Regions from separate parts of the Cellulomonas sp. H30R-01 genome, predicted to be linked through region 1. Evidence: predicted binding sites of a transcription regulator. Region 1 holds the regulator's gene; the other holds the start of a gene.
What was found. Region 1 encodes HrcA, which represses chaperone genes, less so after heat shock. Its sites were predicted from a motif close to TTNGCACTCGNNNNNNNCGAGTGCNAA; they were not measured.
Positions count from the first base shown of each region.

Region 2: a site for HrcA is predicted at 1,285-1,311, ahead of GXP71_RS04640 (Hsp20/alpha crystallin family protein). Genes of this name have one in related genera too.

Region 1 is NZ_CP048210.1:1,950,091-1,954,313, reverse strand. Features, by position in the region: gene GXP71_RS08705 (hypothetical protein) at 176-1,258, shown strand; gene GXP71_RS08700 (DUF3097 domain-containing protein) at 1,325-2,182, opposite strand; gene hrcA (heat-inducible transcriptional repressor HrcA) at 2,311-3,336, shown strand; gene dnaJ (molecular chaperone DnaJ) at 3,404-4,223, shown strand, end outside.
Region 2 is NZ_CP048210.1:1,055,454-1,059,676, forward strand. Features, by position in the region: gene GXP71_RS04635 (regulatory protein RecX) at 62-550, shown strand; gene GXP71_RS04640 (Hsp20/alpha crystallin family protein) at 748-1,194, opposite strand; gene rny (ribonuclease Y) at 1,485-3,050, shown strand; gene GXP71_RS04650 (amino acid ABC transporter permease) at 3,194-4,057, opposite strand; gene GXP71_RS04655 (amino acid ABC transporter permease) at 4,054-4,223, opposite strand, start outside.

The DNA of each region.
Region 1 (4,223 bases):
GCGTGCCTCCCCACGTCAGGGGCGGGGAAGGCAGCGCGAGCCTACCGACCCGGGGGCACGCGCGCCCAGGGTTCACCCGGAGGTGAGATGTCCGGTGCGCCCGGTTCCTTGACATGCCGTGCGCCGCGCCGATTCGATCCGAAGGGGCGACTCGGCCCGCGACAGGAGGCGACGCATGAGCGAGAACCCCGGCGGAGAGCGCCGCGACGACGACCAGCGGCCCGACGTGCCGCTCGACAAGCCCACGCCCTCGCAGCCGGAGGCCACGCCGCCCGCGGGGGATGCGTCCCCGCCGCCGCCGGCACCCGGGCCTGGCGCCTCCCCGCCGCCGCCCGCACCTACGCCCGGCGCCTCCCCGCCGCCGCCCGCACCTGCGCCCGGCGGCTACCCGCCGCCACCCGCCGCGCAGGGCTCCTACCCGCCCCCGCCGTCCGGGACGCCCGGGTACGGCCAGACGCCTCCGCCGGGCGGCTACCCGCCTCCGCCGGGCGGCTACCCGCCTCAGCCGGGGGGCTACCCGCCGCCGGCGGGCTATCCGGCACCGGCGGGCTACGGGGCGCCGTCGGCCACCGCGCCGATCGGCGAGTCGCTGCAGTACGGCTGGCAGAAGTTCACGACGAACGGCGGCGTCTTCGTCGCGGCCACGCTGATCTGGCTGGCCGTCGCCGCGGTCGTCGTCTTCCTCGTCACCCTGGTGTTCGGCGGACTGTCGGCGCTCGCGGACCCCGACGGGGACGGCGTCTCGAACGGGATGGGGCTGGGCTTCTCGTTCGGCTTCGTCGTCGTCTACACCGTCGCGTGGCTGGTGGCGTACCTCGTCCAGGCCGCGTTCGTGCGGGTGTCGCTCAACCTCACGTACGGCCGCCCGGTCGCGCTCGGCGACTTCTTCCGCTTCGAGAGCTCGGGCCCGGTGGTCCTGACGGCGTTGCTGCTGGCGGCTGTCAACCTCGTGGTGGGGCTCGTGGCGTGGATCCCGCTGATCGGCTGGCTCGTGAGCGTCGCGGCGAACCTGCTCGTGCTGTTCACGCTGTGGTTCGTCATCGACAAGCAGCTGAGCCCGGTCGACGCGCTGCGGTCGAGCATCCGGCTCGTCACCTCGAACCTCGCGACGACGATCCTGTTCTACCTGGTGGGCGGCGCGATCATCTGGGCGGGCGCGATCCTGTGCGGCGTCGGCCTGCTGGTCGCCGTCCCGGTCGTGCTGGTCGCGACGTCGTACCTGTACCGGCGCCTGCTCGGCGAGCCGATCGCGCCCTGATCGCGCCGTGACCGCGCGCCACGAGCGTGCGACGCCTCGCCCGGGACCGCGCCGGGCGGGGCGCCGTCATGCCGTGACGAAGTCGATGAGCTCCTCCACCCGGCCGAGCAGGCTCGGCTCGAGGTCGGCGTAGGTGCGGACGGTCCCGAGGATCCGCTTCCACGCGTGCGCGACGTCGGCCTGGTCCGCGGCGGGCCAGCCGAGCTCGCGCAGGATGCCGTGCTTCCACTCGGTGCCGCGCTCGATCGTGGGCCAGCGCTCGAGGCCGAGGCGCTGCGGGCGGACCGCCTGCCACACGTCGACGTACGGGTGCCCGAGGACGAGCACGGTCCCGGCGGGCGCGGACCGCGTGACCTCCGCGGCGATCCGGCCCTCCTTGGACCCGGGCACCAGGTGGTCGACCAGCACGCCGAGGCGGCGTCCGGGGCCGGGCGCGAACGCGCGCACCGCGTCGGACAGGTGGTCGACACCGTCGAGCAGCTCGACGACGACGCCTTCGAGGCGCAGGTCGTCGCCCCACACCTTCTCGACGAGCTCGGCGTCGTGCTTGCCCTCGACCCAGATGCGGCTGCCGCGCGCGACGCGGGCCTGCGCGCCGCGCACCGCGCGCGACCCGGAGGCGGTCCGGGTCGGGGCGGCGGGCGCGGTCGCGCGGACGGGGGCGGTGAGCGCGACGGGCTCGCCGTCGACCCAGAACCCGGGCCCGAGCGGGAACGTGCGCGTCCGGCCGCGCCGGTCCTCCAGGACGACGACGTGCATGCCGCCCGACTTCTCGACGCGGACGACCGCGCCGACCCACCCCGTCGTCACCTCCTCGACCACGAGGCCGACGTCGGCGGCCTGCGGCCGTGACGTGCGGGCCGGGCGGTGGTGGGAGGAGCCGGAGCCCCCGAGCACGTCCGAGCCGTAGCGGTCCTGAGTCACGCGCGGCACTCTAGGGCGCCGGTGCACGCGCCGGTGGAACGTCGGGGGCGCGGCGTAGGATTGGCACTCGTGCACGGCGAGTGCTACCCGTGGCCGCATGGCCCGGGACCGACGCGGGGGAGGCGAGAGTGAGCGAGGACCGTCGGCTGGACGTGCTGCGCGCGATCGTCGAGGACTACGTCGCGACGCGTGAGCCGGTCGGGTCGCGCGCGCTCGTCGAGCGGCACGCGCTGGGCGTGTCGCCCGCGACGATCCGCAACGACATGGCGGCGCTCGAGGACGCCGGGTACATCGCGCAGCCGCACACGTCGGCCGGACGCGTCCCGACGGACAAGGGCTACCGCCTGTTCGTGGACCGGCTCACGACGGTCAAGCCGATGTCCGCGGCCGAGCGGCGCGCGATCGGCGAGTTCCTCGACCACGCGGTGGACCTCGACGACGTCGTCGACCGCGCGGTGCGACTCATCGCGCAGCTCACCGGGCAGGTCGCGGTCGTGCAGTACCCGTCGTTGCGGCGCTCGGCGCTGCGGCACGTCGAGCTCGTCACCGTCGGCGCCCGGCACCTGCTCGTCGTCCTCATCACGGACACGGGCCGCGTCGAGCAGCGCACGCTCGAGCAGGACCACGACGTCGACGAGGCCGTCGTGGCGCAGCTGCGCGCGCGGCTCAACGTGGCCGCGACCGGTCGCCGTCTGTCGGAGCTCCCCGACGCGTTCCGCGAGCTGCACGACGCGTTCGCGCCGCAGGACGCGCCGCTGGTGCGTCAGGTCGTCGCGCTGGTCGAGGAGACGCTGGCGCAGGAGAGCGAGGAGCGCGTCGTGCTGGCCGGCACCGCGAACCTCGCCCGCGGCGGCGGCGTCGACTTCGCGCACTCGATCGGCCCGGTGCTCGAGGCGCTCGAGGAGCAGGTCGTCCTGCTGCGCCTGCTGTCCGAGATGGCAGAGGACCAGGCCGCGGTCAGCATGCGGATCGGGCGCGAGACGCAGCACGACGGCCTGCTGGAGACGAGCTTCGTCACGACGGGCTACGGCGACGAGAGCGGTGCGGTCGTCGCTCGCGTCGGCTCGCTCGGCCCGTTGCGCATGGACTACCCCGGGACGATGACCGCCGTGCGCGCCGTCGCCCGCTACCTGACCCGCATCCTCGCCGGATGAGCCCGCTGCGGCGTCCCCGGCCCGTCCCCACCGCGTGCCTGAGCACAGGAAGCGAGCGCACCCTCACGTGACCGACTACTACGAGATCCTCGGCGTCCCGCGCGACGCGTCGCCGGAGCAGATCAAGAAGGCGTACCGGAAGCTCGCGCGCGAGCACCACCCCGACGTCGCCGGCAGCGACTCCGCGTCCGAGGAGCGCTTCAAGGACGTCTCGCGCGCGTACGACGTGCTGTCCAACCCCGAGAAGCGCCGCGCGTACGACCTCGGTGCCGACCCGGCGTCGCCCGGCGGCGGCATGGGCGGCGGCTTCGGCTTCCAGGACATCTTCGAGACGTTCTTCGGCGCGGCCGCGGGTGCGGGCGCGCAGCGCGGACCGATCCCTCGCGCGCGTCGCGGCCAGGACGCGCTCGTGCGCCTCGACCTCGACCTCACCGAGGTGACGTTCGGAGCGCACAAGGAGGTGCCGGTCGACACGGCCGTGCTGTGCCCGACGTGCGGCGGCTCGTGCTGCCGTCCCGGTACGTCGCCGCGCACGTGCGAGGTCTGCCACGGCCGTGGCTCGGTGCAGCGCGTCGCGCGGTCGTTCCTCGGCCAGGTGATGACGACCCAGCCGTGCGCCGCGTGCCACGGGTTCGGCACGGTCATCCCCGAGCCGTGCCCCGAGTGCTCGGGCGAGGGCCGGGTGCGGTCGCGCCGCACGCTCGGCGTCGACGTGCCCGCGGGCGTCGACACGGGCACGCGCATCAAGCTCACGGGACAGGGCGAGGTCGGCCCGGGCGGCGGCCCCGCGGGCGACGTCTACCTCGAGGTGCACGAGCGCAAGCACGACACGTTCGTGCGCCGCGGCGACGACCTGCACGCGACGCTCCAGGTGCCGATGACCGCGG
Region 2 (4,223 bases), 890 kb from region 1:
CGCCTCCGAGCCGCCCGCGACGGGATCCGCCGCGCACGACGCGGAGCCGGACCCGGAGTCCGTGGCCCGCGCGATCGCGCTGCGGATGCTCACCGGTGCCCCGCGCAGTCGCGCACAGCTCGCCGAGGGGATGGCGCGACGCGACGTCCCGGAAGAGGTCGCGGAGCGCGTCCTCGACCGGTTCACCGAGGTCGGCCTCGTCGACGACGTCGCCTACGCGGAGAGCCTGGTCCGGACGCGACACGCGGAACGTGGCCTGTCCCGTCGGGCGCTCGCGGTCGAGCTGCGGCGCAAGGGCGTCGCGGACGAGGACGCGCAGCGCGCGCTCGAGCAGGTCGACGCCGACGACGAAGAGGAGGCGGCGCGCCACCTCGTGCGTCGTCGGCTCGCGTCGACGGTCGGGCTCGACCCCCAGACCCGGACGCGGCGGACGTTCGCGGCCCTCGGCCGCAAGGGGTACGCGCCGGGGCTGGTGTCGCGGCTGGTCCGCGAGGAGCTCGCGGCGGAGGGAGTCGACCCGTCCGGCCTGGCGGAGCCCGGGCTGGACTGAGGCGACCGACCTCGCGCGTGCGGACGTGCGACGGCCCCCGCGACGCAGGTCGTCGCGGGGGCCGTCGTCGTCGAACCGTCGCGGTGCGCGGCTGTGCGGGTGCCGCTGCGCCACCCGGCCGCCACGGGCGCCTCTGCCGAGTCGGTGCAACCTGCCAGTCGGTCAGGGTGCTCGGCGAGCGGCGTGAGGCGACGGCGTCAGGCGGAGGCCTGGGCGTCGGCGGTCGTGCCGATCTGCGCGGCCGACGCACCGTGCTGCACCTCGATGCGGCGCGGCTTGGCGTCCTCGGCGACCGGGATGGTCAGGGTGAGGACACCGTCGGTGTAGGTCGCGCTGATCGCGTCGAGCGCGAGGCCTCGCCCCACCGTGAGCTGGCGGGCGTACGTGCCGACGGGGCGCTCCTTCGCGAGCCACTGGACGTCCTGCTCGGTGCGCGACGAGCGCTGCGCACGGATGGTCAGCGTGCGGTCCTCGACGTTCACGTCGATCGTGCCCGGGTCCGCACCCGGCAGGTCGACGTGCAGCACGTAGTGGTCGCCCGAGCGGTACAGGTCCATCGGCATGGTCGCCGACGCGCGGTCGGCGGCGAACATCTGGCCGAGCATCCGGTCCATCTCCTGGAACGGGTCGAAACGGGTAGCCACGCCCCTCACCTCCTCGTCGTCGGGTCGCGGACCTCCCGCGACCCGGGTGCTTCCCGGCGTCCCTCGCCGGGTTCGGCTACATCTCCTGTGTTAGCACTCTCGACGGTCGAGTGCCAGTCGCTCGTGGGCGGTGTTCGCGCTCGGAGAACACGGCGGGTGCCCAGGGTGGTGTCGAACGGTCGCGTCGGGCACCACCGTGCCGAGCCTGCGCCGCGCCCGGCCCCGGTTGGGTGAGAATGTCGCCAGAGCCGGGAGCGCGCGCCGCGGGCCCCCGCACGACGGGAGGACACGTGGATCCAGGTCCCATCGCCACGGTGATCGGGCTGCTCGGTGCCTGCCTGGTGGCCCTGATCCTGGTGCTCGTCGCCCGACGCGAGGCAGCCGCCCAGCGCGCGCGTGCCGAGCAGGACGTCGCGAGCATCAAGGACGAGGCGCGCGCCCTGCTCGCGGACGCAGACCGGCGGGAGCGGCGGCTCGCGGAGCGCGAGCGTGCGCTCGCGTCGGACCGCGCGCAGGTCGAGGAGCTCGACCGCAAGGCGCGCAGCCGGGCCGAGGAGGCCGCAGACGCCCGGCAGGAGGCCACCCGCAGGCTCGACGACGCGCAGCGCGAGGCGGACCGCCGCCTCGCCGCAGCCGAGCGTGATGCCGAGGCTCGCCTCGCCGAGGCGGATGCGCTCGCCGGTCGTCGGATCCTCGAGGCCGAGCGTGACGCGGTCGCCGAGCTGGAGTCGACCAGCGGTCTGACACGCGAGGACGCGCTGGAGGAGCTCCGGCGGCGGCTCGTGGACCGGGCCGCGAACGACGCCGCCGCGCACGTCCGGCGCGCGGAGGCGCAGGCGCGCCGCACGGCTGAGGCGCGCGCCCGACGGATCGTCGCCACGGCGGTGCAGCGCACGGCCGTCGCCACGAGCGCGCAGGCGTCGACGACGTCGCTCCCGCTGCCGTCGGACGACATGAAGGGCCGCATCATCGGCAAGGAGGGCCGCAACATCCGCGCCTTCGAGGCGCTCACGGGTGTCAACGTGCTCGTCGACGAGCAGCCGGGCGCGGTCGTGCTGTCGTGCTTCGACGCGGAGCGGCGCGAGGTCGCCCAGGTCGCGCTCGAGGCGCTCATGGCCGACGGGCGCATCCACCCGCAGCGGATCGAGTCCGCGTACGCGGACGCGCTCGCGGCGGCGGACGAGCGCACGGACGCCGCGGGGCACGACGCCGCGGAGCGCGCGGGGGTCGCGGGCCTGCACCCGGACCTCGTGCGCACGCTCGGGCGGCTGCGGCTGCGGACGTCCTACGGCCAGAACGTCCTCGAGCACCTGGTCGAGAGCGCGCTGATCGCCGCGCAGCTCGCCGCGGAGACCGGCAGCGACGTCGAGGTGGCCCGTCGGGGTGCGTTCCTGCACGACGTCGGCAAGGCGCTGACCGCCGAGGTCGCCGGCACGCACGCGACGGTCGGCGCCGACCTGGCGCGGCGGCTGGGGGAGTCCGACGAGGTCGTCAACGCGATCGCGGCGCACCACGAGGAGGTCCCGGCGCAGACCGTCGAGGCCGTCCTCGTGCAGGTCGCGGACGCGATCTCCGCGGCCCGCCCTGGCGCGCGCCGCGAGGAGCTCGACCAGTACGTCGAGCGCATGGACAAGCTCGAGCAGCTCGTGTCGGAGCACGACGGCGTCCGTCGGGCGCTGGTCATGTCGGCCGGCCACGAGGTGCGGGTCGTGGTCGAGCCGTCGGCGGTCGTCGACTCCGACCTGCCGCAGCTGGCCGTGCGGATCGCGCGGCACATCGAGCGCGACCTCGCGTACCCGGGCGAGATCAAGGTGACAGTCGTCCGGGAGACGCGCGCGAGCGCGACCGCCGGCTGAGCAGCGCCCGCCGCGCCTGACGTCGGGCTTCCGGGCGTGGTCGACCCGGCCGGTAGGGCGTCCGGTGGGGCAACCTCGCGGCGACGTGGCCGCGCCCGGCCGGCGTCGACGGCCCTGCGATCGGCGCGTGCGACCCGTCCCCGTCAGCGGCCGGTGGACACGACCAGGCTCGGCGCCTCGACGCGGGCACGCCCGGCGGTGCGTCGCCCGACCCGCCCCGCGAGCACACCGGCGAGCCGCGTGAGGCCGTAGTTGATGACGATGAAGATCAGCGCGGCCACGACGAGCGACTGCAGGATGTTGCCCTGGCTGGAGCCCAGCCGGCGGGCCGCGTCGAGCAGCTCGGGGTACGTGATGATGTAGCCGAGCGCCGTGTCCTTGAGGATGACGACGAGCTGGCTCGCGATCGCGGGCAGCATCGCCAGCAGCGCCTGCGGGACCTCGACGAGCCGCAGCGACTGGCCTCGTCGCAGCCCGACGGCGAGCGCGGCCTCGCGCTGCCCGCGCGGCAGGCTGTGCACCCCGGAGCGCACGAGCTCGGCGAACACCGAGCCGTTGTAGAGGGTGAGCGCGAGCACGACCGCGACGAGCGGGAGGTCGCTCGGCTCGAAGAACTGCAGCTGGGCGAGCCCGAGCCAGAAGAAGATCATCATGAGCAGCACGGGGACGGCGCGGAAGAACTCGACGACCGTGCCGCTCGCGGCGCGCACCCAGGCGGACGCCGAGAGGCGTCCGAGGCCGAACACGAGGCCGAACAGCGCCGAGGTGACGATTGCGATCCCCGCGGCGCGCAGGGTGCCGACGAGACCGGGGAGCAGGTAGTCGACCCAGGGGTCGGGGGTGAGGAAGACGGTCCACAGGCTCGGCTCGAGCTGACCGTTGGCGCCGAGCCGCGACAGCACCCAGACGCCGATCGCGGCGACGACGACCGTCGCGGCGACGTTGACCCACACCATGCGCCGGCGGGTGCGTGGCCCCGCCGCGTCGAAGAGGACAGTCTCGTTCACCGTGCCACCGCCCATCGGCGTGAGAGGGAGGTCGTCGCGAGCCCGAGCGGCACGACGATGATCACGAAGCCGAGCGCGAACGTGAAGAAGATCAGCAGGATGACGTCGGGCCGGAACTCGATCATCGTCTTCATGAGGCCGGACGCCTCGGCGACCGACCCCGCGG